3 regions of the Mesorhizobium sp. B2-8-9 genome follow, and region 2 is predicted to be linked to each of the others. Evidence: predicted binding sites of a transcription regulator. Region 2 holds the regulator's gene; each other region holds the start of a gene.
What was found. Region 2 encodes PhoB, which activates phosphate uptake and scavenging genes when phosphate is short. Its sites were predicted from a motif close to TGTCATNNANCTGTCAT; they were not measured.

Region 1: the regulator PhoB is predicted to act here: its motif matches at 2,234-2,250, upstream of FJ423_RS16115 (acetoacetate decarboxylase).
Region 3: the regulator PhoB is predicted to act here: its motif matches at 2,865-2,881, upstream of phnF (phosphonate metabolism transcriptional regulator PhnF).

The regions. Positions count from the first base shown of each region.
Region 1 covers NZ_VFTQ01000012.1:29,696-40,195, reverse strand. The annotation lists gene chrA (chromate efflux transporter) at 1-373, opposite strand, end outside; gene FJ423_RS16125 (sulfurtransferase/chromate resistance protein) at 373-1,188, opposite strand; gene FJ423_RS16120 (3-hydroxybutyrate dehydrogenase) at 1,351-2,139, opposite strand; gene FJ423_RS16115 (acetoacetate decarboxylase) at 2,382-3,170, shown strand; gene FJ423_RS16110 (patatin-like phospholipase family protein) at 3,163-4,323, shown strand; gene FJ423_RS16105 (MFS transporter) at 4,509-5,351, shown strand; gene FJ423_RS16100 (inorganic phosphate transporter) at 5,507-7,117, opposite strand; gene FJ423_RS16095 (TetR family transcriptional regulator) at 7,253-7,786, opposite strand; gene FJ423_RS16090 (efflux RND transporter periplasmic adaptor subunit) at 7,932-9,233, shown strand; gene FJ423_RS16085 (efflux RND transporter permease subunit) at 9,230-10,500, shown strand, end outside.
Region 2 covers NZ_VFTQ01000041.1:23,766-34,265, reverse strand. The annotation lists gene FJ423_RS30560 (CHASE domain-containing protein) at 1-1,333, opposite strand, end outside; gene FJ423_RS30555 (ATP-binding cassette domain-containing protein) at 1,466-2,266, opposite strand; gene FJ423_RS30550 (sugar ABC transporter permease) at 2,283-3,635, opposite strand; gene FJ423_RS34685 (hypothetical protein) at 3,684-3,812, opposite strand; gene xylF (D-xylose ABC transporter substrate-binding protein) at 3,864-4,904, opposite strand; gene FJ423_RS30540 (ROK family protein) at 5,173-6,414, shown strand; gene phoB (phosphate regulon transcriptional regulator PhoB) at 6,743-7,432, opposite strand; gene phoU (phosphate signaling complex protein PhoU) at 7,449-8,156, opposite strand; gene pstB (phosphate ABC transporter ATP-binding protein PstB) at 8,177-8,980, opposite strand; gene pstA (phosphate ABC transporter permease PstA) at 8,977-9,828, opposite strand; gene pstC (phosphate ABC transporter permease subunit PstC) at 9,832-10,500, opposite strand, start outside.
Region 3 covers NZ_VFTQ01000020.1:45,022-55,521, reverse strand. The annotation lists gene FJ423_RS22220 (ABC transporter permease) at 1-688, shown strand, start outside; gene FJ423_RS22215 (zinc-binding alcohol dehydrogenase family protein) at 757-1,773, shown strand; gene phnF (phosphonate metabolism transcriptional regulator PhnF) at 2,076-2,822, opposite strand; gene phnG (phosphonate C-P lyase system protein PhnG) at 2,962-3,423, shown strand; gene phnH (phosphonate C-P lyase system protein PhnH) at 3,423-4,034, shown strand; gene FJ423_RS22195 (carbon-phosphorus lyase complex subunit PhnI) at 4,036-5,151, shown strand; gene FJ423_RS22190 (hypothetical protein) at 5,154-5,336, opposite strand; gene FJ423_RS22185 (alpha-D-ribose 1-methylphosphonate 5-phosphate C-P-lyase PhnJ) at 5,396-6,295, shown strand; gene phnK (phosphonate C-P lyase system protein PhnK) at 6,292-7,068, shown strand; gene phnL (phosphonate C-P lyase system protein PhnL) at 7,071-7,778, shown strand; gene FJ423_RS22170 (DapH/DapD/GlmU-related protein) at 7,775-8,389, shown strand; gene FJ423_RS22165 (DUF1868 domain-containing protein) at 8,526-9,236, shown strand; gene phnC (phosphonate ABC transporter ATP-binding protein) at 9,353-10,210, shown strand; gene phnD (phosphonate ABC transporter substrate-binding protein) at 10,352-10,500, shown strand, end outside.

The DNA of each region.
Region 1 (10,500 bases), on a different contig from region 2:
CGACCGGTGCATCGTTGTAGATCATGTAGAAGCTGCTCAAGCCCAGCATGACCAGCGCGCCCGGCAGCACGAACAGGCTGCCGGCGACGAGGCCGCCTGCCGTCCGATGCAGCAGCCAGCCGATATAGACGGCAAGCTGCTGCGCCTCGGGCCCGGGCAGGAGCATGCAGTAGTTGAGCGCGTGCAGGAACCGCTCCTCGCCGATCCAGCGGCGCTCCTCGACCAGTTCCTTGTGCATCAGCGCGATCTGCCCGGCCGGCCCGCCGAAGGACAGCAGGCCGATCTTTGCCCACAGCCGCGTCGCCTCGCGAAAACTCGGCACGGTCGGGACATCGACCAGCGGCGCGGCGTCGTTCTTGGCGAGTACGGTCATTACGCCTTGCCTCCTGCCGGCCAGTTGTGCGTCTCGTCCGCGGCATCGCGGCACCAGCGAAAGAAGGCGTCATAGAGGAGCATGCCGGCTTCGAGCTGCTCGAGGTCGTCGCGGAACATGCGCGAGAGGCCGAGCGAGGCGGCGAGGAACCCGGCCGCCTGCGGCACGAGGTCGAGGCGCGCCGTATCGGCGCCGCGCACGATCAGCGCCAGGCGATCGAGCGCTTCGACGCGCAGGCCGAATTCCCCGATCATCGTATCGAAAGTGCAGCGATCCCCACGATGGCTCCAGAACACGCCCTCTATGTCGAAGGGAACCGCTGCGAAGCGATCGGCCACAAGAGGCACCTCGGCTGGATCGACGAACAGGAAAACCGCCTCGGGATCGACGAAGCGGCGGATCAGCCAGGGACAAGCGATGCGGTCGACCTTCGGCCGCGAACGCGTGACCCATACGGTGCGGCCCTTCTCGTCACGGAGCGGGATCGCACCGGCGCTGACCAACGGCGCCCTGGCGGCGACCCAGGCCTCGAAGCCGCCTTCCAGCGATTCCGCCGGAATATCTTCGTGGCGCAGCCACGCGGCAACGCCTTGCGAGAGTTTCTGCCCCCTCTGGCAGATCACGACGACTTTGCGTCCCGAAAATTCCGACGCCCAGCTTGAGACAGTCCTGAAATCGCGCCGGCATGACGTCGGCAACAGGCGCGGATCGGCTTCATAGTCCTCGTCGATGCGCACATCGACCAGGCAAGGCGCATCGGGCAAGCCGACGAGACGGGAAAGCTGCGGAACGGTGATTGCGGTTGTTGACGGCATAGCGTCCACCTCCTGAGCAAAGAGAGTTTGGACGCGATCGTTGGGCTGACGCCTCACGGGGTCGTCGCGGGGAACCCCTTGCCGGAATGCTGGAACGATCACCGCCGATTGTCAAGGAAGGCGTTGCCTCCGACCGCCTTCGTTTTGCGATCGCCGTTGCGCTTACTGCGCCGTCCAGCCGCCATCCATCGGCAGGGTCGTGCCGGTCATCTGCTTGGCGGCATCCGAGCACAGGAAGAGCGTCAGCGCGGCAAGCTCCTCGACGGTGACGAACTCCTTGGTCGGCTGCGCCGCGAGCAGCACGTCGTGCTTGACCTGCTCCTCGGTCATGCCGCGCGCCTTCATCGTGTCGGGAATCTGCTTTTCGACCAAAGGCGTCCAGACATAGCCGGGCGCGATCGCGTTCACGGTGATGCCGTCCTGCGCCACTTCCAGCGCCACCGTCTTGGTCAGGCCGGCGATGCCGTGCTTGGCCGAGACATAGGCCGATTTGAACGGCGAGGCGACCAGCGCATGCGCCGAAGCCGTGTTGATGATGCGGCCCCATTTGCGGCTCTTCATGCCGGGCACCGCCGCCTTGATGGCGTAGAAGGCGGCCAGGAGATTGATGCGGATGATGGCTTCCCATTTGTCGTCGGGAAATTCCTCGATCGGCGCGACATGCTGGATGCCGGCATTGTTGACCAGGATGTCGAGGCTGCCGAACGCCGCCTCGGCCTCGTGGATCATGGCGGTGACGGCGGCGCCGTCCATCATGTTGGCGCCCGAATAGCGGCACTTGACGCCGAAATCCTTTTCGATGCCGGCCCGCTCCTGCTCGATCGCCGCCGCGTCGCCCAAGCCGTTGATGGTGATGTTTGCGCCCTCCGCGGCGAAGGCACGCGCGATTGCAAGGCCGATGCCGCTGGTCGAGCCGGTGACGAGCGCATTCTTCGAAGACAGGGAACCCATGGGAGATCTCGCAAGAGGTGGGAGGGACTTATCAACGCAACGAGTCAGGAGAGCAGATAGTTGGTGCAATGCAGCACGACAATGGCACGGCCATGTGTCGGCTCGATTACAGCGCGGCAGCGCCATTTTGCCGGCTCCGTGGCGGCGTGTCGCCGGGCTGACACGGCACTGTCATGCTGCCATGCAACATATTTGCCAGCGCATTCGCGCGGGTCATTTCAAACCTTACTGGGGCACCAGCCATGGAAATCGCCGATGTTGTGAAGCGCGCCTATGCCATGCCGCTCACCAACCCGTCCTTCCCGCCCGGCCCTTATCGTTTCTTCGACCGCGAATACATCATCATCACCTACCGCACGACGCGCGAGGCGCTGGAAGCCGTCGTGCCGGCGCCGCTCGAGATCGACGAGCCGCTGGTCAAATACGAATTCATCCGCATGCCGGACTCGACCGGTTTCGGCGACTACACCGAGACCGGCCAGGTCATCCCGGTGCGCTACAAGGGCCAGCACGGCGGCTACGTGCATTCCATGTATCTCGACGACGACGCGCCGATCGCCGGCGGCCGCGAGCTCTGGGGTTTCCCGAAAAAGCTCGCCAACCCCAAGATCGTGCATGAGGGCGAGGTGGTGGTCGGCACATTGCATTATGGCAGCGTGCTCTGCGCCACCGGCACCATGGGCTACAAGCACCGCGAAGCCGACCACGACCAGGTGCTCGCCTCGCTCGCCGCGCCCAACTTCCTTATCAAGATCATCCCGCACGTCGACGGCAGCCCACGCATCTGCGAGCTGGTCCGCTACTACCTCACCGACATCACACTGAAGGAAGCCTGGACGGCGCCCGCCGCGCTCGACCTTCGGCCGCATGTCATGGCCGATGTCGCCAAGCTGCCTGTGCTCGACATCGTCTCGGCCGTTCACTTCACCGCCGATCTGACGCTGGGTCTCGGCGAAGTCGTGCATGATTATCTCGCGGACCGCGGCCGATCGGCTGCCGGCGCGAAGGAACTGGAGAAAGCCGGTGCTTGAGCGTACCCGCAACAAGGCGGCCGCCGCCACCATCCAGGAAATCACGGCGCAATATGACCGCATCGCTCTGGTCTTCCAGGGCGGCGGCGCGCTCGGCGCCTATCAGGCAGGGGTCTATCAGGCGCTTGCCGACGCCGGCTGCGAGCCGACCTGGCTGTCCGGCGTCTCGATTGGCGCCATCAACGCCTCGATCATCGCCGGCAACGAGCCTAGCCGCCGCCTGCAGCGGCTGGAGCAGTTCTGGCAGACGATCTCGGGCCGCAAGATATGGGCCTATACGCCCGAGGGCGACATCTATCGCGATATCCGCAACCAGACCTCGTCATTGATGACCATGACGATGGGCCAGCCGGGCTTCTTCAAGCCGCGCAGCCCGAACCCCTGGTTCCAGCTGGCGGGAGCCGAAGGCGCCACCAGCTTCTACGACACCGCCGAGCTCAAGGACACGCTGGAAAGCCTGATCGACTTCGACGTGCTGAACGACGGCAAGAAGCGCTTGAGCGTCGGCGCGGTCAATGTCAGGACCGGCAACTTCGTCTATTTCGACACCGACAAGGTGCGCATCGGGCCGGAGCACATCATGGCGAGCGGCGCGCTGCCGCCGGCCTTCCCCTCGATCCGCATCGAAGGCGAGTATTACTGGGACGGCGGCATCGTCTCCAACACGCCGCTGCAATACCTGCTCGACCAGGAGGAGGACCGCTCCTCGCTGGTGTTCCAGGTCGATCTGTTCAGCGCCCGCGGCGTGTTGCCGCGCGGCTTGGCCGACGTCTTGTCGCGCCATAAGGACATCATGTATTCCAGCCGCACGCGCCAGAACACCGACAACTTCCAGCGCATCCATGCGCTCAAGATGAAGCTGCTCGACGCGCTGAAGCGCGTGCCGCCGGACCAGCTCAAGGATGGCGAGAAGGAATTGATAGCCGACTATTCCGACGCAGGCGTGGTCAACATCGTCCACCTGATCTATCAGCACAAAGGCTATGAAGGCCACGCGAAGGACTACGAGTTCTCCGGCACCTCGATGCGCGAGCACTGGGAAATGGGCCTGGAAGACACCGAGCGCACGCTGCGTCACAAGAAGTGGCTGATGCTGCCCGACAACGCCGACGGCGTGACCATCCACGACCTGCATCGCGAAGATCCGACCTGATATTTGCATCCGCCACAAGCGGAGCAATCTCGGGAAAAAGTCACAGCGGCCGCTCGCCTGGGAGCCCGCAAACTGTGAAGCTCTGCTTCACAGGCCATCAACATTGTCGCGGATAGCCGCCTCGCGGAGAGCGGGCTTACATCTGGGCGTCAGCAAAATGCGCTGGGCTCAATGGAGTACCGCCGATGACCGCCGAAGCTGTTTCCCCTGCCGTCGTTCCATTGCGTGACGCCTGGCGAGGCTTGCTGTGGTTTGTGCCGCTCACAACGCTGTGGCTACTCTTGATCTATCGTTGGCCGGCGATCCCGGAGAGCGGCGTTCCGACCACGTTCCACCAGCTCGCGGCCCACGGGCTCATCGCCCTGGGATTGTGGCTCGGCCTCGAACATACGAGCCTGACACCGGGTCAACGTTGCGCGACTTGGCTGGCAATCATGATCCCGGATACGCTGTGGTTCGCCGTCGCTTGGAGCGCCGCGATCAATGGCATCTTCCATCCGGACGCCACGGCTTTACCGGCGTTGCCATCGGCCATCTTCCTGCCGGTGATCATCGGTGCGCCGCTGTTGCTGTTCTCCAGGCGGGTCGGGCAGGTGCTCGATGCAATGCCGGCGAGCTGGCTCGTCGCGGTTCAGCTCTACCGCGTATTCGGCAGTTGGGCGCTCGCGGCGTGGCTGCATGGTGCGCTGCCCGGCGTATTCGCGGTGCCGGCAGGCGTCGGCGACGTGCTGACAGGGCTGTTCGCATTGCCTGCGGCGATCGCGGTGGCTACCGGCACAGCCGGGGGCCGGAGGGCAGCAATTCTCTGGAATATCCTCGGCCTTGCCGATTTCGCTGTCGCGATCACCATGGGCATAATCACCTCGCCCGGCCCGTGGCAGTTGATCGTTCCGGATGTGCTGAGCATCGGCGCTGGCGATTATCCGGGTGTGCTGACCCCTGCTTTCGTGGTGCCAAGCTCAATCCTGCTGCATGTTTTGTCGCTGCGCCAGCTGCGCCGCCTTAGAGCAATTCCAGGAAAAGTGTGAGCGGTTTTTCGTCCGGAATTGCGCAAAACAAAGAGATAGAGCGGTTCGCCGTTTCCGTGAAACGGTGAACCGCTCTAGCTCGCAGGGCAGAAGTTGCGCGGCGGTGGAAAGAAACGGCGCCGCCAGCCGCGCCGTTTCCTTGAGGACCTTCCTGCTCAGAACACGTGGCGGAGGATCACGAACAGCACAAAGGCCAGCGCGATCGAGCAGGGCAGCGTGAGCACCCAGGCCAGCAGCAGGTTGCGCACGGTCGACCATTGCAGGCCGGAACCGTTGGCTGCCATGGTGCCGGCGACGCCGGACGACAGCACGTGCGTCGTCGACACCGGCAGGCCGAAACGGTCGGCCATGCCGATGGTGATCATCGCGACCAGCTCGGCGGCGGCGCCCTGACCATAAGTCAGGTGGCTCTTGCCGATCTTCTCGCCGACGGTGACGACGATGCGCTTCCAGCCGACCATGGTGCCGAGGCCGAGCGCCAGCGCCACGGCGATCTTCACCCAGAGCGGAATGAACTTCGTCGCGTTGTCGACCGCCTTGTGGTAGTCGGTCACCGCCTTGAGATCGGCGTCCTGCATCGGCAGCAGCTTCTTCTTGTCGATCAGCTTCAGCGCTTCGCCGATCAGGTAGATGTCGTTGCGCGCGTTGCTGACAAGGTCGGTCGGCACGTTATTGACCGAGGCGTAAGGCTGCAGCCCGGCGGTGGTGTTGTGGATATAGGTCTGCAGCGCGATCGTGGTCTGATCGTTCCAGCTCTTGCTGCGCACGGCCTCCTGCACGGCAGCCTTGGCAGCATTGGCATCGGCGACAGCAACGCCAGGCTTGAGGTACTTGCCCAGAGCCTGCTCGACAGACACCGAGGCCGCCTTGTAGGCGTCGAGATAGTTGATGTCGGGCGTGCGGTTGAGCGCGTAAGCTGTCGGCACCACGCCGATCAGGATAAGCATGATCAGCCCCATGCCCTTCTGGCCGTCATTGGAGCCGTGCGCGAAGCTGACGCCGGTGCAGGTGAAGATCAGCAGCGCGCGGATCCACCATGGCGGCGGCGCATTGCCCTTCGGCGCTTCATAGAGCGCCGGATTGCGCACCAGGAGCTTCATGGCATAGAGCAGGATGGCGGCGGCGAAGAAGCCGACGATCGGCGAGACCAGCAAGGTGATGCCGACATTGGTCGCCTGCCCCCAGTCGACGCCGCTGGTGGCGCTTCCGGCCGGTGCCATGAACTGGTTGGCGAGGCCGACGCCGATGATCGAGCCGACCATCGTATGCGAGCTCGAGGCCGGCAGGCCGAGGAACCAGGTGCCGAGGTTCCACAGGATGGCGGCGACCAGAAGGGCGAACACCATGGCGAAGCCGGATGACGAGCCGACCTGCAGGATGAGCTCGACCGGCAGCAGCGACAGGATGCCGAAGGCCACCGCGCCGCTCGAGGTCAGCACCCCGAGGAAATTGAAGACGCCCGACCACATGACGGCGAATTCGGCCGGCAGCGAGCGCGTGTAGATGACGGTGGCGACCGCGTTGGCGGTATCGTGGAAGCCGTTGACGAATTCGAAGCCCAGCGCGATCAGAAGCGCGATCCCAAGCAGGATCCAGGGCACCGTCTTGGCGATGGCCAGATCCTGGCTGAGCGCATAGCCGACATAGACGATGCCGACGAGCACCAGCACGCCGAAAGTCGGCAGGAACCATTTGGCACCGCCCGATTGTTCCAGGGGATGATCCGGTCTCGGGATCCCCGCTTCACTCGAAACTACGTCCACCATTGTCCCACTCCTTTTGCATTGCAGCAAAGAACCGGGGAGGACGCTATGTCCCTAGGATGAAGCTGGTGTGACGCTCTTAACCGTTTGGTCACCACCACTACCAAGCCGTTTGGTCACCACCAAACCGTTGGTGACCTATCCGGCTATCTTCAGGAGCGAGGACACCAGAAGCTTGCGCTCGTCTTCTGAGAGCACGTCTGAATCGAACAGATTCATGCTGCGCATCCCTTCGATGGCGAGAAAGCAGACCAGCAGCGAGCCGAGGTCGTCCGTCTCCCCCTTCAGCCTTTCGAACAGCTGGCGCTTGAAGGCCTTGATCGGTGTCAGAAAATCGGGATCCTCCGCAATCGCCGAGAACATCCACGACGCCGATGGTTTCGGCCGCTCGCAGTCGTCGGCAGACAGCTTGATATAGGCTGAGAGGACGCTCTCGTGGCCGGCCTCGGTGGCGCGTGTTTCCAGCGCCTTCTGGAAGTCGTTGAGATAGCTTTCGACGAGCCCCTGCATCAGCTTGGCTTTGGTCGGAAAATTATAGAGCAGGCCGCCCTTCGACACGCCGGCGCGGCTTGCGACCGCCTCGAGCGACAGGCTTCCCGGACCAGCCTCGCGCGCCACGTCGGCAGCGGCGGCAAGTATCTTTTCGCGCGAGTTCGCCCTGGGTACTCTCATCGCGCCTCCCCGTACATTAGCTTAGGCAGAATTGACAAGACCGTCCAGCCGGTACAGTAAAGCGCGCCGATTTGAAATCGGGACTTATCGTCGATATGTGCCCCGGCATCGATTGATTTGCCGGTTGCCGGCCCAGGGGACCACCGTGAAGCGCTTTTTCATCATCGCCGGATTTTTGCTGCTGCTTGCCTTGGTGTGCGTCGGCATCGTTGGTTTCAACTTCATGCGCGACGCCGGCATCAAGCAGTATTTCGCCACCATGAAGCCGCCGGCCGCGACGGTGTCGACAGTGACGGTCAAGCCTTCGGTATGGACCCCCGGCATCGAGGCCATCGGCACCGTCAACGCCGTGCGCGGCGTCGATCTCACCCTCGAGACGAGCGGCATCGTTAGGGACATCCTTTTCCACGCCAACCAGAAGGTTGCCGCCGACGCGGTGTTGGTGCAGCTCGACGATGCCGTCGAGAAAGCCGATCTGGTGGCGCAGAAGGCGCAGGCCGCCTCGGACCAGGCGGCGCTGACCCGCGCGATCGAATTACAGCGGCGCGGCGTCGGCACCGACGCGACGCTTGACGCTGCGCGTGCCGCGGCTGACGCCTCGGCCGCGCAGGTCAACAAGCTGCAGGCGGTGCTCGATCAGAAGCAATTATCCGCACCCTTCGGCGGCACGGTCGGTATCCCGAAGATCGACATCGGCCAGTATCTGGCGCCAGGCAATGCGGTGGTGACGATCCAGGACCTGGGCACGATGCGGGTCGACTTCACGGTACCCGAACAGCAGCTGCCGCTGCTCAAGATCGGCCAGACCATCAAGCTCGGCACCAATCTCGCCGATATGTCATTTGCCGGCTCCATTCGCGGCATCGACCCCAAGATCGATCCCGCCAGCCGGCTGGTCTCGATTCGCGGCGAGGTCGCCAATCCGGAAGGCAAGCTGACGCCTGGCCAGTTCGTCCAGATCCGTGTCGAGCTGCCGCAGGAAAACAATGTCATTTCCGTGCCGCAGACGGCGGTGACGACCAGCCTCTATGGCGATTATGTCTTCGTGGTCGAGCCGGCGAAGCCCGCAGCCGCTGCCGCGCCGGCGAAGCCGGATGAGCAGAAGGTTAGCGCCGATAAGGCGGCCGGCGATGCCGCCAAGCCGCAGGCGGACGCCACCAAGCCAGCCGACAACGCCGCAAACCCGGCGGACGCGAAGCCGGCCGACAAAGCGGCCGGCGACGCCGCCAAGCCGGCCGAGGCCGCGCAGCAGCCTGCGCTCACCATCTCGCAGGTCTTCGTCAAGCTCGGCCGCCGCAACAACGGCATGGTTGAGATCGTCGAGGGCCTCAAGGACGGCGACCAGGTCGTCACGGCCGGCCAGAACCGGCTCTTCAACGGCATGTCGGTTGCCGTCGACAACACCATCGATCCCAGCAAATCGGCGAACAAACAGGTTCAGCAATGACCTTTTCCGACCTTTTCATCCGCCGGCCCGTGCTGTCGACGGTGCTGGCCTGCCTGATCCTGCTGCTCGGTTTCCAGGGCATCTTCGGCCTGTCGATCCGCCAATATCCTAAGGTTGACGAGACGGCGATCACCATCACCACGGCCTATCCCGGCGCCAGTGCCGACCTGATCCAGGGCTTCATATCGGCCCCGATCGCGCGCGCCGTCGCCTCGACCGAAAACATCGATTACGTCACCTCGTCCAGCCGTCCGTCCTCGAGCACGGTCACGGTGCAGATGAAGCTCGGCTCCAATCCGGACGTCGCGCTGGCAGAGGTGCTGTCCAAGGTCCAGGGCGTGCGCGGCACCTTGCCGGACGCCTCCAAGGATCCGGTCATCGTCAAGGGCACCGGCCAGCAGTTCGCGATGATGTACATCTCGATGCAGAACCCGAACATGACGAAGGAGCAGCTCACCGAATATATCGAGCGCGTCATCCGGCCTCGCATCTCGACCGTGGAAGGTGTCGCCGACGTCCAGATCTTCGGCGCCCAGGAATATTCCATGCGCGTCTGGATCGACCCGATCAGGCTTGCCGCCCGCGGCGCCACCGCCGTGGACGTGCTGACCGCGATCAACAACTCGAACTTCCTGTCGGCGCCCGGCAACACCGAGAACGAATATGTGGTCTCCTCGATCACCGTGCATTCGACCCTGCAGACGCCTGAGGCCTTCGCCCAGCTCCCGATACGCTCGACGGATGGCCAGGTAGTGCGCCTGCGCGACGTCGCGCATGTCGAGCTCGGCGCGAAAAACACCGACACCAGGGTGAGCTTCAACGGCAAGCCGGGAACCTTCCTGGCCATCTTCCCGACGCCTGCGGCCAACCCGCTGACGACCGCCGCCGCGGTCACCCGGCTCGTGCCGCAGATCCAGGAGACGCTGCCGAAAGGCATGACGATCGAGGTCGTCTACGACGCCACTGGCCAGATCAGCGCCTCGATCGAGGAAGTGTTCAAGACCATCGGCGAAGCCGTCGCCATCGTCATCGTGGTCATCCTCCTGTTCCTGGGCTCGTTCCGCTCGGTGATGATGCCGATCGTGACGATCCCGCTATCGCTGATCGGCGTCTGCTTCATCCTGTTTGCGGTCGGTTATTCGATCAACCTTCTGTCGCTGCTGGCCATGGTGCTGGCGATCGGCCTTGTCGTGGACGACGCCATCGTGGTGGTGGAGAACATCCACCGCCACATGGAGGAAGACGGCATGTCGCCGATGCAGGCGGC
Region 2 (10,500 bases):
GCGCCTGCGTCGTCGTCTCGTCCAGCAGCACTTCCGGCCCTGACAACACGCCGTCGGGAAGGTCCTTGCCGAACACCTGCCCGAGCTCGATGCGCAGCAGGTCGCCAAGATCGGCCTTCTGCCAGCGCGAGCGGGTCAGCATGTCCTGCGATGCAGCCATGGCCTGCAGGCGCGCCGAGAACGAAGCCGAAAACTCTTTCACGTCGGTGGCTTGCGACGCCGTCTGTCGCGCGATCGCCAGCACGCGGGTGATCGAATTCTTGATGCGGTGCTTCATCTCCTGCAGGATCAGATCCTTTTCCAGAAGGCTCTTTTCGGTCGCCTCATGCAGCGCCGATTTCGCCTCATAGGCGCGCTCCTGGTAGCGCGCCACCAGCGCGATGGCGCCGGCAAGCAAAAGGCCGAACAGTCCGAGCATCACCGGAATGGCGCGCGAGGACGGCGGTTCGAAGGCGCTTGTCGGCCTGAACAGCACGGTCCAGGGCCGGCCCGCGACAACGATATCGCGACGCGCCAGAAGCGTCGCCCCGATGCGTTCTGCAGGCGGCGCCTCCGAACGGAACAGAAGATTGCCGTCCTCGGGCTTGCCGTCATAGACCTCGACATTGACCGGCAGCAGCGGAGAACGGCTGAGCGCGACCTGGAACAAGTCCTGCGCGCGGAAGGCAGCGTAGAGAAAGCCGGACGTGGAGGAGCGGCTTGCATTGATCACCTCGGGCGCGGTTTCGACGTTCAGTCGCACGAAAACCAGGAACCCGGTGAAGGTCTGCGCCACGCCGGCGCCCTGGCCGAGCTGGACCAAACCGCTCGCATGCTGCCGGTCGTCTGCCATCGCCGTTTCGATCGCCGCGCGCCGTACCGGCTCGGTGAACATATCGAAGCCGATGATCGACTGGTTGGAGGCAGCGAGCGGCTCGAACAGCACGATGGGCGTGCGCCATTGCTGCGTCGTGGCAGGATAGATCGGATGCGCCGACCCATGGTCGTGCAGGATGTCGCGTTCCACCGCCGCCTCGTCGCCGGTCTTGGCGAGCCTCAGGAAGCCGATGCCGCGCAGCCCGGCGAAATTGTCGTCGATGTCAAGGGCGGTGAAGAAGGCCTTGAATTCGCCGCGCGAGATGTCGCCGTTGCGGGCATCGAACAGCGCCTGCGTCGAACGCAGCAGCGACAGATGCAGGTCGACGCGGCTCTCGATGCGGTTGAGCGCGTCGTCGGCCGTGCCCTCGAACTTGATCCGCGCCGCCTCTTGCGTCGCGAAATAGGCGAACCCTGCCATGGTCAGGCTGATCAGCGCGACGGCGACAAAGGCAACGATCGGAAAGAGCTTCTTCAAATCAAGGATGCGGCCCGTGGACGGTCGACGATCTTTATGGGCAAGTCTCGGCGCCAACACAATGGCGCGGTCAAACCATCACCGCGGCTGGTACATCACGCAGCCGTTAATTAGCCGGCTATCAGTTCGACTTCATGCTGCGATCTTCAGCGCCCCCGGGCCCGGAATGGCGCCTGGCGGGCATCTGCCGAGGATGATCATGCCGAGCACCTCGTCCTGGGTGACATCGGTCGTGCGCGCCGTGCCGACCACCTGGCCGTTCTTCATCACGCAGACCCGGTCGGCGAGCTCGAACACGTCGTGAATGTCGTGGCTGATCAGGAAGATGCCGATGCCGTCGGCCTTGAGCTGCTTGACCAGTTCGCCGACCTGCGCCGTCTCTTGCGGGCCGAGCGCCGCAGTCGGCTCGTCCATGATCAGGATACGGGCGTTGAACAGGATCGCGCGCGCGATCGCCACCGACTGCCGCTGTCCGCCCGATAGCTTGATAACCGGCTCCTTGAAGCGCTGGAAACGCGGATTGAGCCGGCCCATCACCTTGCGCGCCTCGGCTTCCATGGCGACGTCGTCGAGCGTGCCCCAACCCGTCATCAGCTCGCGACCGAGGAAGAGATTGGCCGCGGCATCGACATTGTCGGCCAGCGCCAGCGTCTGATAGATCGTCTCGACGCCATATTTCTTGGCGTCGCGCGGATTGGAGATCGAAGCCTCCTCGCCATTGATGAATATCTGTCCGCTGTCGCGCTTATAGGCGCCGGACAAGATCTTGATCAGCGTCGATTTGCCGGCGCCATTGTGACCGAGCAGCGCCATCACTTCGCCGGGGAAAAGATCGACAGATGCGTCGTCGACGGCGCGGATGCCGCCGAAGGCGATCGAGACGTTGCGCATGTCGACCAGCGGAACGCCGGCGGGAGACGATTTTTCAGCCATGGTCCTTCTCCTGCTATCAGACGCGCTTGCGATAGAGGGTGTCGAGCCACACCGCGATGACGAGCACGGCGCCCACGACGATGCTCTGCAGCGGTGAATCGACGCCGAGCAGCACCATGCCGGATTGCAGCGACTGCATCAGCAATGCGCCCAGCATGGCGCCGAGCACGGTTCCGGAACCGCCTGCGAGCGACGTGCCGCCGATGACCGCCGCGGCGATGACCAGCAGTTCATCCAGCGTCCCCAGCGCGTTTGTCGAGGAATTCTGCCTGGCCGACGAGATCGCCGCCGCGATCGTCGCCAGCACGCCCATGATCATGAACACCTTCATGGTGATCCAGCGCGTGTTGATGCCGGCAAGATTGGCGGCTTCCGGGTTGCCGCCGATGGCAAAGACATAGCGGCCGAATCTAGTGCGCTTGGTGACGAAGGTCATGATCAGGCCGACGGCGACCGCCATCAGCACCGGAATGGCGATACCGTGCGCGATGAACAGCCCGCCTTCGGGCACGGTGATGTTGTTGGCCGCGGCGTAGCGGTTCACGATGCCGACCGGCCACGGATAGGAGTTGGCGAGCCACACCGCGCCCAGGATGACCGCGCAGGTGACCGTGGCAAGCAGCGTCTCGGCCCAGACCGGACGCAGCGGGAAGCGGAAGCGCTTGCGCTGCACGCGGCCGTTGAAATGCATGAAGATAACCGCCAGGCAGGCGACGATGCCGACGGCCCAGCTCCATTTGGCGCCGATCGAGCCCGCCGGGCCGCCGCCCATCAACTGGAACGTGGCGTCGAGCGGCGCAACGGTCTGACCGCTGGTGACCCACCAGGCAGCGCCCCGCCATACTAGCAATCCGCCAAGCGTGACGATGAAGGCCGGCACTTCGAGATAGGCGATAACGAAGCCCTGGAAGGCGCCGATGATGAGGCCGAGCGCCAGGCCGATCAGCAACGCCAGAACCCAGATCCAGGGGTTTCCCAGTTCAAGCCCGACGAAGCGAACCAGGAAATGCGCCTGGGCAAAGCCCATGACCATGCCGATCAGCCCTTCGGCCGACCCGACCGACAGGTCGATGTTGCGCATGACGATGACGAGCACCATGCCGGAGGCCATGATCGCCACGGCCGAAGACTGAACCGACAGGTTCCAGAGATTGCGCGGCGTCAGGAACGTGCGGCTGTCGAAGTCGAGCGGGTTGACGCCAAGCCGCAGGCTGGAAATCACATGCAGCCCGATCCAGATCAGGAGCAGCGCGCCGATCATGCCCAGCATGCGGGTGTCGAGCTCGGTCGCCTTCAGGAACCGGGCAACAGTGCCGAGTTCCGACGCGCGCGCGGTGTCCGCCGGTTGGGTAGACGTCGTGTCGGTCATGATTTCCTCCCACCGGCTTGCCGTCTGGCGCGGATGCCGGAACTCAGCCTAGAAGCTATCCGCCTGAGGCAGAACGGCAAAATCTTTTGAAAACGCCGCGGCTTTAAAGCATCCCAGGAAAAGTGCGTAGCGGTTTTCCGTCCGGAATTGCGGCAACAAAAACCAGGAGCGGTTCATTGAACCGCTCCTGGCCGCGGCGCGGGTATTTTGATCGAAGGCAGGCAAGGCTCAGTTGCAGACCTGGACGCTGCCGGCGGGCACGCCCGCGCAGACCTCGTCCTTCTTGATCCAGCCGGCGTCGATGACGACGTTGAGGTTGTCCTTGGTGATCGCGACCGGCGTCAGGAACAGCGACTTGACGGTGTTGCCGCCGGGCGTCGTGAAGTCCTTGGCGCCGGCGATGTCGCCCATCTTCTTGCCGTCGGCGAGCTGCGAGGCGATCTCGGCGGCGTTCTTGCCGAGCTCGCGCGCGTCTTTCCACACCGACACGGTCTGCGTGCCGAGCGCGATGCGGTTGAGTGCCGCGTGGTCGCCGTCCTGGCCCGAGACCGGCACGGTGCCGGCCAGCCCCTGCGCCGTCAGCGCCGCGACAACGCCGCCGGCGGTGCCGTCATTGGCAGCCACGACCGCGTCGACCTTGTTGTCGTTGGCGGTCAGGAACTGCTCCATGTTCTTCTGCGCGTTGGCAGGCAGCCAGCCGTCCGTGTAGGCCTCGCCGACATTCTTGATCTTGCCGCTGTCGATGGCGTCCTTCAGGACTTCCATGGAGCCGGCGAACAGGAAGTCGGCGTTCGGATCGGAGCCCGAGCCCTTGATGAAGACATAGTTGCCTTCCGGCTTGGCCTTGAACACCTCGCGGGCCTGCATGCGCCCGACTTCCTTGTTGTCGAAGGTCAGGTAGAACACGTCCTTGTTCTCGATCAGGCGGTCATAGCCGACGACCGGGATTCCTTCATCGAGCGCCTTCTGCACCGCGGGGCCGATTGCCGAGGCATCCTGCGCCAGGATGATCAGCGCGTTGGCGCCCTGCGAGATCAGGCTTTCGACGTCGGTCAGCTGCTTGCCCGGATTGGACTGCGCGTCGGCCGAAATATACTTGTCGCCAGCGGCCTCGATGGCGGCCTTCATCGCTGCTTCGTCGGTCTTCCAGCGCTCTTCCTGGAAATTCGACCACGACACGCCGATCACCTTGTCCTTCGCCTCGGCGACAGACGCCAGCGTCAGCGACATGGCAACGCCCGCCAGAATGGCGGCTGCAAATTTCTTCATGATATCCTCCCTGCGCCCGTGCGGCGCGACCCAGACTGGCCCGAAGGCCGGCACAGAGGCTTTTTTTCGAGCCTCAAAAAAATACTGGTCCAGCACAACAGCGCTGTCAACCGAGATTCTGATGGGTTTTGATGGGCTCAGGCATTTTTTTCGGTATCCGCAATAAATAATGACATGGCCCCTGGCTTCTGCCACAATCCCTAGCGTGTCAGCGACAGGCCATGGCATTATCACAAGGCCGCGATGATTGGGGAGGACGTGCGAGACGATGTCGGTCGGAATCCGCCACGACGATTTGCGCCGGCGCAACCGCGCCATGGTGATTTCGGCGGTACGCCGCGCCGGTCAGCCATCACGAACCGAAATTGCCGCCACCACTGGGCTCAGCCACTCGACCATTTCGGCGATCTCCGCCGACCTGATCCAGGAGGGCATTCTCACCGAAAGCAAGGCCAGCGAGCCGACGGCGTTGAAACGCGGCCGGCCGCAGATCGGCCTGGCGCTGAACCCTGAAGCCGCCGCGGTGCTGACCGTGGTGTTGTCTCTGAACTTCCTGTCGGTCGCCGTGATCGACTATGCCGGCCAAGTTGTTGCCGAGGAGCAGCAGCGCCTGGACACGCTTGTTATGCCCCGCGACGAGCTGATCGGCGAATGCGTGGCGATCGTGCGGCGCCGGCTGCAGGATCCCGACCTCGACATTGGCAGCGTCGCCCGCATCGCCATGGGCATTCAGGGCATCACCGATTCGCATGCGCGCTCCATGCTGTGGTCGCCGATAACGCCGCTGACCGACATTCCTTTCGCCGACATCCTAGAGAAGGAGTTCGGCATCTCCGCCACCATGGAGAACGACTGCAACATGATGGCGGTGGCGCTGCAATGGCGCGACCCGGAGCGCTATCGCGACGACTTCATCGCCATCCTGTTGTCGCACGGCATCGGCATGGGTCTCGTGCTCAAGGGTGCGCTGTTCACCGGCACGCATTCCTCCGGCGGCGAGTTCGGCCACATGATTCACCGCCCGGGCGGGGCGCTTTGCCGCTGCGGCCGCCGCGGCTGCGTCGAGGCCTATGCCGGCAACTATGCGATCTGGCGCAGCGCCATGAAAATGAGCGAGGACGCCGAGCCGGTCGACGTCGGCGACGCTGACATGCGGGCCCTTGCCGCGAAGGCGCGCGAGAGGGACGGCCCCGAACGGGAGGCTTACCGCCGGGCCGGCGAAGCGCTTGGTTTCGGTCTCGGCAGCCTGTTCGCTCTCATCGACCCGGCGCCCGTCGCCATGGTCGGCGTCAGCGCGGCCGCCTTCGACCTGATCGAGCCGGCGCTGCGCGAGGCGATCGCCCAGACGGCCGGCGGCCAGCACTCCGAATCGATCTCCTTCGACACCGAGCCGAACGAACTGCCGCTGATCCGCGAAGGCTGCGCCATGCGTGCGCTGACCTTCGTCGACCAGGAGATTTTCGCACCCGGAGGCCAGGCGAGAGCGGGGACGGGAAAGAACGTGGCCTGAGGCAGCCTTGAAGAGGTCCGGGGACAGCAGCAGACGCTTGAAATTAGCGAAGGCCCCGCAGCTTCGTCATTCCAGGGCGGAGCAGGAGCGAAGCTCCGTCGCGGAGACCCTGGAATCCATGCCGCCACCTCCCGCGTCGAGCGCAGCGGCACAGAATTCTGGACTGTCGCAACGCATCGACATCACGGAATGGATCCTCGGGTCTGCGCTGCGTCGCTGCGCTCCTTGCTCCGCCCGTGGATGACGAAGCACAAGCGTCTCGACTAACCGCCAATGCACGCGATCCGACGCTGGAGACAGAATCCGTCAGCGCCTCGGCGCCTTAGCCCTAATCTTCCCTGATCGCGTAACCCGCCCCGCGGATGGTGCGGATGACGTCCGGCATGCGGCCGTTGTTGACTGCCTTGCGCAGGCGGCCGACATGGACGTCGACGGTGCGTTCGTCGATATAGATCGTCTCGCCCCAGACATTGTCGAGCAGCTGGCTGCGCGAGAACACCCGGCCGGGATGACGCATCATGAATTCCAGCAGCCGGAACTCGGTCGGGCCGAGCCTGATCTCGCTCTTCTTGCGGTAGACGCGGTGCGACTCGCGGTCGAGCACGATGTCGCCGACTTTGAGCACGCTGGACAGCACCTCCGGCTTGGCGCGGCGCAGCAGCGCCTTGACGCGCGCCATGAACTCCGGCGTCGAGAACGGCTTGACCAGATAGTCGTCGGCGCCGGTCGAGAGGCCGCGCACACGGTCGCTTTCTTCGCCCCGCGCGGTCAGCATGATGATCGGCAGCCGCTCGGTCTCGGGCCGCATCCTGAGGCGCCGGCAGAGCTCGATGCCGGAAACCGCCGGCACCATCCAGTCGAGCACGAGCAGGTCGGGAACGTTTTCCTGAAGGCGGATTTCGGCCTCGTCGCCGCGGGTCACCACTTCGACCTGGTAACCCTCGGATTCGAGATTGTAGCGGAGCAGCACCCCAAGCGGCTCCTCGTCCTCCACCACCATGATGCGTGGCGCGATCATTGGCAGGTACCCTTCGTCAGGCCGCCGGCGCCGACATTGTCGTCTCGTCCTGCTTGGGACGATTCGCGGGCAATTGCGTGCCGGTCAGCACATAATAGGCGTTCTCGGCAATGTTGGTCACATGGTCGCCGATGCGCTCGAGATTCTTGGCGCAGAACAGAAGATGCGTGCAAGCGGTGATGTTGCGCGGGTCTTCCATCATGTAGGTCAGGAGCTCCCGGAAGACGGATGTGTATTTGACGTCGATGCGCTCGTCGTCATTGCGAAGCTTGGCCAGCGCCGTGGCGTCGCCCACCGTATATTCCTGGATCACGGCCTGGACCTGGATCAGCACCAGCTGCGCCATGGAATCGATCGAATGCGTGAGGTCACGCGGCGCGGCGCTGACGCCGACCGAGCCGACGCGCTTGGCGATGTTCTTGGCGAGGTCGCCGATGCGTTCGAGGTCGCCCGCCATGCGGATCGAGCCGACCACGTTGCGCAGGTCGTCGGCCATCGGCTGGCGCTTGGCGATCAGCGTGATGGCGCGGTCGTCGAGCTCGCGCTGGCGCGCGTCCATGATGGCATCGTCGGAAACGACGCGCTGCGCCATGGCATTGTCGGTCTCGAGCAGGGCCTTGGTCGAAGCGCCGACCATGGAGGCGGCGAGATCGCCCATGTCGTTGATGAGCCGGCTGATCTGCCTCAGATCCTCGTCGAAGGAAGCGACGGTATGTTCGGCCATGATGATGTCCTCGTATGAGCTCAGCCGAAGCGGCCGGTGATGTAGTCCTGCGTGCGCTTTTCGCGGGGCGAGGTGAAGATCTTCTCGGTCCGGTCGAACTCCACCAGCTCGCCCAGATACATGAACGCCGTCTGCCGCGACACGCGCGCCGCCTGCTGCATGTTGTGGGTGACGATGACGATCGTGTAGTCGGCCTGCAGCTCGTCGATCAGTTCCTCGATCTTGGCGGTCGACAGCGGATCGAGCGCCGAGGCCGGCTCGTCGAGCAGGATGACCTCGGGCTTCACAGCAACGGTACGGGCGATGCACAGGCGCTGCTGCTGGCCGCCCGAGAGGCTGAGGCCGCTGGCGTTGAGCTTGTCCTTGACCTCGTTCCAGAGTGCTGCCCGCTTCAGCGCCTGCTCGACGCGGCTGTCCATCTCAGCCTTGCTGATCTTCTCATAGAGCCTGACGCCGAAAGCGATGTTCTCGTAGATCGACATCGGGAACGGCGTCGGCTTCTGGAACACCATGCCGATCTTGGTCCTGAGCAGGTTGAGGTCCTGCGAGCGGTCGAGGATGTTCTTGCCGTCGAGCAGCACCTGGCCCTCGGCGCTCTGCTTCGGATAGAGCTCGTAGATGCGGTTGAGCACGCGCAGCAGCGTCGACTTCCCGCAGCCCGACGGGCCGATGAAGGCGGTCACGCTGCGCTCGGGCAGGGACAGGTTGATGTCCTTCAGCGCCTTCGACTGGCCATAGTAGAAATTGAGGTTCTTGACCTCGATCTTGGCCTTCTCGACGGTCGTGTCGGCTGCGTTCAGGTCGGTGGACAACATCGGTTTCATCTGTCCTCTCTGCGTCCGGTTAGGCTGCGGGCGATGATGCTCAGCCCGAGAACCGTCAGGGTGATTATGAGTGCGCCCGTCCAGGCCAGTTGCTGCCATTCCTCGTAGGGGCTGAGAGCGAACTGGAAGATGGTTACCGGCAGGCTGGCCATCGGCGCATTGAGATTGCTCGACCAGAACTGGTTGTTGAGCGCGGTGAAGAGAAGCGGCGCCGTCTCGCCGGAGATGCGGGCAATCGCCAAAAGGATGCCGGTGACGATGCCGGAGAGCGCCGCGCGATAGGCAACCGAGCGGATCACTACCCAGCGCGGTGCTCCGATGGCGGTGCCTGCTTCGCGCAGCGCGTTGGGCACAAGGTTCAGCATGTCCTCGGTGGTGCGCACCACGACGGGGATCACCAGGATCGACAGCGCGACCGCGCCGGCAATCGCCGAGAAGTGCCCCATCGGCCGCACCATCAGCTCGTAGACGAACAGGCCGATGATGATGGAAGGCGCCGACAAGAGGATGTCGTTGATGAAGCGCACCACCGTCGTAAGCTTCGAGAAGCGTCCGTATTCGGCCATGTAGGTGCCGGCCAGCACGCCGATCGGCGTGCCGACGACGATACCGATGATCGTCATGACGATGCTGCCGTAGATGGCATTGAGCAGGCCGCCGGCATCGCCGGGCGGCGGCGTCATTTCCGTGAACACGGAGAGCGACACCCCGGAAAGCCCCTTGTAGAGCAGGGCGCCGAGAATCAGCGCCAGCCAGGCCAGCCCGATGCCCGCCGCGACGACGCACAGCGTCATCATCACGGCATTCTTGCGCTTGCGGCTTTGGTGAAGCGATGCGGCAGTCGACATCGGTCAGGCTCCTGTGCGGCTATCGATGCGCAACAGCATGTAGCGTGCGAGCGCGAGGATGATGAAGGTGATGATGAACAGGATCAGGCCGAGCGATACCAGCGAGGATGTATAGAGGTTGCCGTCGGCTTCGGTGAATTCGTTGGCGATGGTCGCCGAGATCGTCGTGCCCGGCGCAAACAGCGAGGCGCTGATGCGGTGCGCGTTGCCGATGACGAAGGTGACGGCCATCGTCTCGCCGAGCGCGCGGCCGAGGCCGAGCATGACGCCGCCCATGATGCCGATGCGGGTATAGGGGATGGTCACGCGCCGGGTCACTTCCCAGGTCGTGCAGCCGATGCCGTAGGCCGATTCCTTCAGCACCGCCGGCACCGTGTCGAACACGTCCTTGGTGATCGAGGTGATGAAAGGCAGCACCATGATGGCGAGGATCAGCGACGAGGTCAGCAAGCCGATGCCGTAGGGCGGACCGGCAAACAGGCTGGAGAGCCCCGGTATGCCGTGGAAAAGACTGATGATGAAGGGCTGCACAGTCGTCTGCAGGAACGGCGCGAAGACGAACAGGCCCCAGATGCCGTAGATGATCGAGGGAATGCCGGCGAGCAGCTCGACGGCGATGCCAATCGGACGCCTGAGCGGGCGCGGACAAAGCTCGGTCAGGAAGATGGCGAT
Region 3 (10,500 bases), on a different contig from region 2:
CGCCGGCTGGCCGATCTGGGCCGCGGTGCTGATCACGCTGCTGGTGGGCGTCGCCATCGGCCTCTTCCACGGCTTCGGCATCGTCAAGATGGGCCTGCCGCCCTTCATCATCACCTTGGCCACCATGACCTCGCTGCGCGGCATCGGCCTCCTGATGACGAACGGCAATTCGATCTCCATCAACAGCGACTCGTTCCAGGCTTTCTCGCGCGGCTCGCTCGCGGGCATTCCCTACCTGTTCTGGATGGTGATCCTGGTCGCCATCCCGTCCTACGTGTTCCTGCACCATACGCGCTGGGGCCGCTACCTGTTCTCGGTCGGCTCCAACGCCGAGGCCGCGCGCCTGTCCGGCGTCAACGTGCCGCGCACCATCTTCATGGCCTACGTCCTGTCCGGCCTGCTTGCCGCCATCGTCGGCGTGCTCTTGGCCTCGCGCATCGGCATCGGCAATCCGACGCAGGGCGACACCTATGAGCTTCAGGCCATCGCCTCGTCGGTGATCGGCGGCACCTCGCTGTTCGGCGCCATCGGCTCCGTGCATGGACCGCTGATCGGCTCCTTCATCCTTTCGACGATCAACAACGGCGCCAACCTGCTCAACGTCAACACCTTCTGGCAGCGCGTCATCACCGGCCTGCTGATCATCGTCATCGTCTACTTCGACGGCCTGCGTCGTCGCGGCAAATGACTCCTACGTGAAACTAACGCGCCGGCCCCGCTCGAGCGGCGCCGGCGCTCTTTGCCTGGATTTGCGATATGAAAGCCGTTGTCTGCCGTTCGCCCGGCGAGCTTGTCCTCGAAGACCGCGCCGGGCCCGGCGCACCGCCGCCCGGCTGGGCGCGCGTTGCGGTCAGCCATGTCGGCATCTGCGGAACCGACTACCACATCTTCGAAGGCAAGCACCCGTTTCTGGCCTATCCGCGCATCATGGGCCATGAGGTTGCCGGCACGATCGTCGAGAAGGGCGAAGGCGTCGAGATCAGCGTCGGCGAGCCGGTCGTCATCAATCCCTATCTTTCATGCGGCAAATGCATTGCCTGCCGGCGCGGCAAGCCGAACTGCTGCGTGAAGATCCAGGTGCTGGGCGTCCATCGCGACGGCGCCATGTGCGACGAAATCCTGGTGCCGGCGCAGAACCTCTACCCGACGAACGGCCTGTCGCTGGCCGACGCCGCGGCGGTCGAATTCCTGGCCATCGGCGCGCATGCGGTACGCCGCTCGCTCGGGCTGCCCGGCCAGCGCACGCTGGTCATCGGCGCCGGCCCGATCGGCCTCGGCACGGCGATCTTCGCGCGCATCGCCGGGCTGGATGTCAGCCTGCTCGACATGAGCGCCGAACGTCTCGGCTTCGCCGAGAAGCAGCTCGGCTTTGCCCCGCTGGACAGCTCGAAGACGCCGGCTGCCGAGCTGGTCCAACAGGCAACAGCCGGCGAAGGGTTCGACCTCGTGTTCGACGCGACTGGCAACACCCAGTCCGTGCAGTCGGCCTTCGCCCACGTCGCGCATGGCGGCACGCTGGTGCTGGTCAGCGTCGTCAAGGACGACATCACCTTCTCCGACCCTGAATTCCATAAGCGCGAGATGATGCTGGTCGGCAGCCGCAACGCGCTGAAGTCCGATTTCGACCATGTCGCAGATTCGATCCGCAACGGCGCCGTGCCGTTGAACAAGCTCGTCACCCATCGCACCACGCTCGCCGGAACGCCGCGCGACCTTGCCCGATGGACGCACGAGAAGTCAGGACTGATCAAGGCGGTCATTGAGGTCGGGTGAGGAAGGCCCGCGTCCAGGTTTCACGAATTGGACCGTTGTCCGCCCTAGCAAATTGCAGTCTTGGTGATTGGCCGAAGCGCCTATCCCCTTCGTCATCCACGGGCGGAGCAAGGAGCGTAGCGACGCAGCGCAGACCCGAGGATCCATTCCGTGACGCCGACGCGTTGCAGCGATCCAGAATTCTGCTCCGCTGCGCTCTACGATCGAGGTTACGGAATGGATCCTCGGGTCTGCGCTCCGCTTCGCGTCGCTCCGCCCGTGGATGACGACCTCTTGGATTGCCGTCCGAAGACATCGTAGACCTAATCGCCGGCCGACAGCCTAAGCTCCACCCGCTCCGCGGGAAAGCGCGATTCCGCGAATTGGATCGGCTCACCGTCGAGCGTGACGTTGACGGCGACGGTGACCAGCACGATCGCGCCGGGCTGCAGATCGAGGGCTGCAAGGTCGTCGGCATCGGCGTGGCGCGCCGACAGCACGGTCGAATGCCGCAGATAATCGTTGATGCCGAAGCGCTTCAGTGAGGCGGTGATCGATCCCGTCTCCGCCATTGCCGCCTCGATTCCGGCAAAGCGCTTGGCATCGAACCAGGTCGTCGCGCGCGACACCGCATGACCGTCGGCCTCGCCGCGCGTCTCCAGGCGGATGACGGCAGCGCCTTTGGCGATGCCCAGCGCCTCGGCGATGCGCCGGCCGGCCGGCTCGGTCGACGACGACAGCAGCGCGATATGCCGCTCGCTCGTCTGCCCCTGCAGCCCGGTCGAGAAGCGCGTCCGCGCGCCGATCGGATAGGACAGCCGCTTGCGCGACAACACGAAGGTGCCGCGTCCCTGCTCGGCCCTCAGCACGCCTTCCTGCACCAGTGCTGCAATGGCGCTACGCACCGTATGGCGGTTGACGCCGTAGCGCTCGGCCAGCGCGACTTCAGGCGGCAGCGCGGCATTCTCGGCGAAATCGCCATTGGCGATCGCCTGCAGAATCCTGTCGGCGATCTGCCGCCATAGCGATACGCCGTTGCGCCTCTCGATGCTGCTTGCCAGCCCGGTCATTTCCCCGCCCCCAACGTCATCACCCCTAACTTTTGCACCCGTTGTCATCCACCCGTCATGGACTCCCGATACCAAGTGAGTATAATTTGTATAGTTGTCTATATCAATAGACAAATTTCTCTATGCGAGGAGCGATGCCATGCGAGGACAGGAAGCGCGCGAGCAGGCCGGGCGGAAAGCCTTGATGGCGACGCTGGCGCATGCCGCGGCCGACGAGATCGCCCGCCTGTGGAACGAGTCGGGCCTGCCCTCCGAAGCCGAGCTTTTGCGCGGCCCCGAAACCGGACTGGTGACGGTGCGCGGGCGGATCGGCGGCGGTGGCGCACCGTTCAATGTCGGCGAAGCGACGGTCACCCGCGCCACGGTGCGTCTGCCCTCCGGCCAGGTCGGCCACTCCTATGCGCTCGGCCGCGACAAGGGAAAAGCCAAGCTAGCGGCGATCGCCGACGCGCTGTGGCGGGACCCGGCGCACCGCGAAGCGGTCGAGACAAAGCTCGCCGCGCCCTTGCGCGCAGCGCTTGCCGCGGCGCGCGAGACAAAGCGCGTCGAAACAGCGGCCACGAAAGTGGATTTCTTCACCATGGTGCGCGGAGAAGACTGATGGATATCGCCACGCAATCGATCGATGGCGGCTTCGCAGAGCCGGTCTTCAACGCCCAGGCGGTGTTCCGCGCCATCATGGACGCGATGGCCCGCCCCGGCACCGTCCAGCCGCTGCCGCAGCCCGCCCGCCCGCCGGCGCCGCTGTCGGCGACGGCCGGCGCCGTGGCGCTCTCGCTCTGCGACAACGACACGCCGGTCTGGCTCGACCCGCCGCTGCAGACGGAAGCCGCGGTCAAGGCCTGGCTCGGCTTCCACACCGGCGCGCCCTTGGCCAACACGCCCGCCGACGCGCATTTCGCCTTGATCGCCAATCCGAAGGAGATGGCGGCGCTCGACGGTTTTGCGCAAGGCACGCAGGAATATCCCGACCGCTCGACGACGCTGATCCTCTTGGTCGACGATCTTGCCTCGGGCCCATCGCTGCTGCTCGAAGGTCCGGGGATCGAAAAGACGTCGATGATCGCGCCTCCCGGCATGCCGCGCCATTTCGTCGAGCAGTGGAAGCAGAACAACCAGCGTTTCCCGCGCGGCGTCGACATCATCCTGGCGGCGCCCGGCCACCTTGCCTGCCTGCCGCGCACCACCCGCATCAAGACGATGGAGGCATGACATGTATGTCGCGGTGAAAGGCGGCGAAGCCGCCATTGCCAATGCGCATCGCCTGCTTGCCGACCGCCGCCGCGGCGACCGCTCGGTACCGGCGCTGCGCCTCGACCAGATTGTCGAGCAGCTGGCGCTCGGCGTCGACCGGGTGATGAGCGAAGGCTCGCTCTATGATCGCGAGCTCGCGGCTCTCGCCGTTACCCAGGCGCGCGGCGATATGATCGAGGCGATCTTTCTGGTGCGCGCCTACCGCACCACGCTGCCGCGCTTCGGCTACACCAATCCGGTCGACACCGGCGCCATGCAGGTCGAGCGTCGTGTCTCGGCCACCTACAAGGACCTGCCGGGCGGCCAGGTGCTCGGCCCGACCTTCGACTATACGCACCGCCTGCTCGATCCAGAGCTTGCCGCCGGCGCCAAGGTCGAGATGCCGGCGCAGCGTCCGGCCGAGCCGGAGGCCATGCCGCGCGTTTCGGCGATCCTCGCCCATGAAGGCCTGATCGAGGCCGATGGCGAGATGCCGCTTGACCACGTGCCCGGCGACATCACGCGCGAGCCGCTGCAATTCCCGATGGCGCGCGACATCCGCCTGCAGGCGTTGTCGCGCGGCGACGAAGGTTTTCTGCTGGCGCTCGGCTATTCGACGCAGCGGGGCTACGCCCGCAACCATCCCTTTGTCGGCGAGATACGCATCGGCGAGGTCGAGCTGGAGCTCGACGTGCCGGAGCTGCCCTTCGCCGTGCCGCTCGGCTCCATCCGCGTCACCGAATGCCAGATGGTCAACCAGTTCAAGGGCTCGGCCAAGGCGCCGCCGCAGTTCACGCGCGGCTACGGCCTGGTCTTCGGCCAGAGCGAGCGCAAGGCGATGGCGATGGCACTGTGCGACCGGGCGCTGCGCGCCACGGAGCTTGGCGAGGATGTCGTCGCCGCCGCGCAGGACGAGGAATTCGTCATCTCGCATTCCGACAATGTCCAGGCCACCGGTTTCGTCGAGCATCTGAAGCTGCCGCATTATGTCGACTTCCAGGCCGAGCTCGGCCTGGTTCGCCGCATGCGCGCCGAATACGAAGCGCGGGAAAACGAGGACAAGGCCGCCGAGGAGAAGCGCGAGGCGGCGGAATGACTTCAGTGTCCGCTACCGGAATGCCCGCCGCCGTCGAAGCCGCCAGTATAGTCGCCGCCACCGAAGGACTCGCCGGACGGAGGTTCCCTTGGCGCGGGGAGAACCATTTTCCGCAGCGCAAAGGTCGCGAAGCCGGCGAACACCAGCAGCAGCACGCCAAGATGCAACCAACCGGTAGAGTCCATTCGGGCGTCCTTCCGCGTCTTGGGCGCCAATTTCATAGCAGAGAGCGGACGTGATCGCCATGACCGACATCGCCACCTATAACTTCGCCTATCTCGATGAGCAGACCAAGCGGATGATCCGCCGCGCCATCCTCAAGGGGATCGCCATCCCCGGCTACCAGGTGCCTTTCGCCTCGCGCGAGATGCCGATGCCTTATGGCTGGGGCACCGGGGGCGTCCAGGTCACCGCCTCGATCATTGGCCCCGACGACGTGCTGAAGGTCATCGACCAAGGCGCTGACGACACCACCAACGCCGTCTCGATCCGCACCTTCTTCAAGAAGGTCGCCAATGTCGCCGTCACCACCGACACGGCAACCGCCACCATCATCCAGACCCGCCACCGCATCCCCGAGCATCCGCTGACCGCGGGCCAGGTGCTGGTCTTCCAGGTGCCGATCCCCGAGCCGCTGCGCTTCCTCGAGCCGCGCGAGACCGAGACGCGCAAGATGCATGCGCTGGAGGAATACGGTCTTATGCATGTGAAGCTCTATGAGGACATCGCCAGGCACGGCCGCATCGCCACCACCTACGCCTATCCGGTCAAGGTCGAGGGCCGCTACGTGATGGATCCTTCGCCGACGCCGAAATTCGACAATCCGAAGATGCACCGCTCGCCGGCCTTGCAATTGTTCGGCGCCGGCCGCGAGAAGCGCATTTATGCGGTGCCGCCCTTCACCGACGTCGTCAGCCTCGACTTCGAGGACCATCCCTTCGAGGTGCAGACCTTCGACCAGCCCTGCGCGCTCTGCGGCGCCGGGAATGTCTATCTCGACGAGGTCATCCTCGACGACCATGGCGGCCACATGTTCGTCTGCTCCGATACCGACCATTGCGAGAAGCGCCGCGCCGACGGCCATCACGGCCACCTTGCTCCCGAGACCCACCTAGCCTCTGAAAAAACGGAGCCGGCCGAATGACCGACGAACCGCTGCTGCGCGTTTCAGCGCTGTCCAAATTTTACGGCTCGCGCGTCGGCTGCGAGAACGTCACCTTCGATCTGTGGCCAGGCGAGGTGCTGGCGGTGGTTGGCGAGTCCGGCTCCGGCAAGACGACGCTGCTCAACTGCCTGTCGACCCGCCTGCTGCCCTCTTCCGGCACGGCCAGCTACCGCATGCGCGACGGCCAATGGCGCGAGCTCTACCGCATGAGCGAGGCCGAGCGCCGCTTCCTGATGCGCACCGACTGGGGCTTCGTCCACCAGAACCCGGCGGACGGCCTGCGCATGACGGTGTCGGCCGGTGCCAATGTCGGCGAGCGGCTGATGGCGGTTGGCGACCGCCACTACGGCAGGATCCGCGCCACCGCCGTCGACTGGCTGTCGCGCGTCGAGATCGACGAGGACCGCATCGACGACGAGCCGCGCGCCTTTTCCGGCGGCATGCGCCAGCGCCTGCAGATCGCCCGCAACCTGGTCACCGGGCCGCGCCTTGTGTTCATGGACGAGCCGACCGGCGGTCTCGACGTCTCGGTGCAGGCGCGCCTGCTCGATCTATTGCGCGGGCTGGTCACCGATCTCGGGCTGGCGGCGATCGTCGTCACCCACGACCTCGCCGTGGCGCGATTGCTGTCGCAACGCATGATGGTGATGAAGGACGGGCGCGTCGTCGAAAGCGGCCTCACCGACCGCGTGCTCGACGATCCGCGCGCGCCTTATACCCAGCTTCTCGTTTCTTCCATCCTGCAGGTGTGATGATGGCCACTCCTCTCGTTGTCTCCGATGTCGCCAAAAGCTTCACCATGCATCTGCGCGACGGCGTCACGCTGCCGGTGGTGGCGGGTGTCTCCTTCTCGATCCGCGCCGGCGAATGCGCCGTGCTCGGCGGCCCGTCCGGCGCCGGAAAAAGCTCGATCCTGAAGATGCTTTACGGCAACTACGCCGTCGATGAAGGTCAGATCATCGTCCAGCATGGCGGCGGGCTGATCGACCTCGCCTCGGCCAGCCCGCGCACCGTGCTTTCCGTGCGCCGCCATACCATCGGCTATGTCAGCCAGTTCCTGCGCACCGTCCCGCGTGTCTCCGCGCTCGACGTCGTCGCCGAGCCGCTGGTCGAGCGCGGCGAGGACAGGGAAAGCGCGCGGGCGAGAGCGCGTGTCCTGTTGGCGCAGCTCAACCTGCCGGAACGGCTCTGGGCCTTGCCGCCCGCGACCTTCTCCGGCGGCGAGCAGCAGCGCGTCAACATCGCGCGCGGCTTCATCACCGAGCATCCGATCCTGCTGCTCGACGAGCCGACGGCCTCGCTCGACGCGAAGAACCGCGATGTCGTGGTCGAGCTCATCGCCGCCAAGAAGGCGGCGGGCGTTGCCCTGCTCTGCATCTTTCACGACCTCGACGTGCGTGAGGCTGTCGCCGACCGCGTCATCGACGTAACCGCCTTCGCCGCCGGAAAGATCGCCGCATGAAGAAGCTTTCGGAGGCGCCGCTGATCCATCCGACGGCGCAGGTCGAGAACTCGACGCTCGGCCGCTGGACCGAGATCGCCGAGCGCAGCCGCGTCGCCGAATGCGAGCTCGGCGACTATTCCTACATGATGCAGGACTGCGCCGTGTGGTGCGCGACCATCGGCAAGTTCTCCAACATCGCGGCAAGCGTGCGCATCAACGCCACCAATCACCCGACATGGCGGCCGACGCTGCACCACTTCACCTACCGCGCATCGGACTATTGGGACGACGCCGAGCATGAAAGCGCGTTCTTCGCCGAGCGCCGCGCCAAACGCGTCACCGTCGGCCACGACACCTGGCTCGGCCATGGCTCGACCATCCTGCCCGGCGTCACCGTCGGCGATGGCGCGGCGGTCGGCGCGGGCGCCGTGGTGTCGAAGGATGTCGCGCCCTACACAATCGTCGGCGGCGTGCCGGCGAAGCCGATTCGCGAGCGCTTCGACCGCCGCACCGCCGAGCGCTACCAGGCTTTAGCTTGGTGGGATTGGGATCATGCAAGGCTGCGCGCTGCGCTCGACGATTTCCGCGAGCTGTCGGCGGAGGCGTTCCTGGAGAAGCATGGCGGCTAGGCGCGGTGAATGGTGAATGGTCAATAGTGAATGCAACGAAGCCCTTCTCACCATTCACCATTCACCATTCACCATTCATCATTCACACCGTTGACACATGACTCGGACAGGACGCCATCTCCCCAAGGAGATCGCGATGCTCGCCACAGTCAGACCCTCGCTCGCCGGATTTTTCGAAGGCATCAACCCGACGGCGCCGGTGCATCTCGGCACCCGTTACGATACCTCGGGCAACTTCCTCCCCGAGCCCGGCAACACGGTCATCAGTCACCTCGTCGGCGGCTCGCCTTCGCAAGCTGCGATCATCGAGGTGCGCGAGCGCATCCGCGCCATGCCGGACGCGGACCGCCTCGCCTTCACGCCGGTCCCAAGCCTGCACATGACACTGTTCCAGGGCATCATCGAATACCGACGTCGCCTCCCCTATTGGCCCGAGGACGTGCCGCTCGACACCAGCATCGACGACATGACCCGCCTCTATCTGCAGCGCCTGGAGGGCTTTGAGGCCTGCCCTCCGTTTCGTATCAAGACTGTCGGCGTTACGCCAAACGGCCTTACGGTTGCCGGTGCTTCCACTGAGGACGAGCGCATCCTGCGCCTGTGGCGCAACGCGCTGTCGGTGCCGTTCGGCTACCGCCATCCGGACCACGACGCTTATGTCTTCCACATCACCTTCGCCTATCAGATCCGCCGTCTAGCCGACGAGCGAGCCGCAGCCTGGCAGGATCTGTTCGATGACTGCCTGTCGTTCCTCGAACGCGAGGCTCCTGTGATCGAGCTCAAGCCTCCGGCCTTCTGCAGCTTCAAGGACATGAAGCATTTCGAGGAATTGCTGGTGCTTGGTTGAATCTCCAAGCCTGTGGGACGTAACAAAACTGACATCAATCCGACACCCCAGCTTCATCGGCCTGCGCTAGCGAAGGTTAACAGACCTGCAAAAGCGCGACGGACTGGAGTTTTGGTATGTCAGCATCATCGGCCACGCTTGAGATCCGCGGCGTAACCCGACGATTTGGCAAGAACACCGCCGTCAGCGATATCAACATCTCGATCCCGCGCGGCCAGATGGTCGGCATCATCGGCCGTTCCGGCGCCGGCAAGTCGACGCTTTTGCGCATGATCAATCGTCTCATCGATCCGAGCCAAGGAGCGATTTTTTTTGAAGGCGCCGAGGTTTCCAGCCTGCAGGGATCGCCGCTGCGGCGCTGGCAGCGCGACTGCGCCATGATCTTTCAGCAGTTCAACCTCGTGCCGCGCCTCGACGTGCTGACCAACGTGCTGCTCGGCCGCCTCAATCATCGCTCGACGGTTTCCAATCTGCTCGGCATGTTCACACGCACCGAATGCGCCGAGGCTGTGGCCGCGCTCGAGCGGCTCGACATCGCCCGCACCGCGCTGCAGCCGGCCGGCACGTTGTCCGGTGGCCAGCAGCAGCGTGTGGCGATCGCCCGCGCCATGATGCAGCAGCCGAAGGTGATCCTGGCAGATGAGCCGATCGCCTCGCTCGACCCCCTCAACGCCAAGGTGGTGATGGACTCGCTGCGCGACATCAATCTGCGCGAAGGCATCACCGTCGTGACGAACCTGCACACGCTGGACACCGCGCGCGTCTATTGCAACCGTATTATCGGCATGGCCGCCGGCAAGGTCGTCTTCGACGGCGCTCCGGAAGATCTCGACCGCGATGCCGTGCGCACCGTCTACGGCGCCGATGCCAGCGGCGCCGAGATCTCGGAAGCCATCACGTCGACCGCCGTGACCATCAAGCCGAAGATCACCGCATCCGCCGGACCGCTCGAACCAGCCTTTCCTGGCTACTGAATCCACCGTCCCGGCCCCAGCGGGTGCGGGCAAATCGTGGACTTCAGCAGAGCAACCCGGATCGCCCGCCAGCGTCAAAGGCAAGACTTGAAAAATCAGAACGCCGCCGGCGCGCAGCCGGAGCAACAGGAGAGAGACAAAATGTTCAGGAAGATGGTTTTTGGGGCGGTTTCGCTGCTCGCCATGGCGGCCAGCGCCGCGCATGCCGCTGATATCAAGGAATTCCGCGTCGGCATCCTCGGCGGTGAGAACGAGACCGACCGCCTGCGCAACTACCAGTGCCTCGCCGA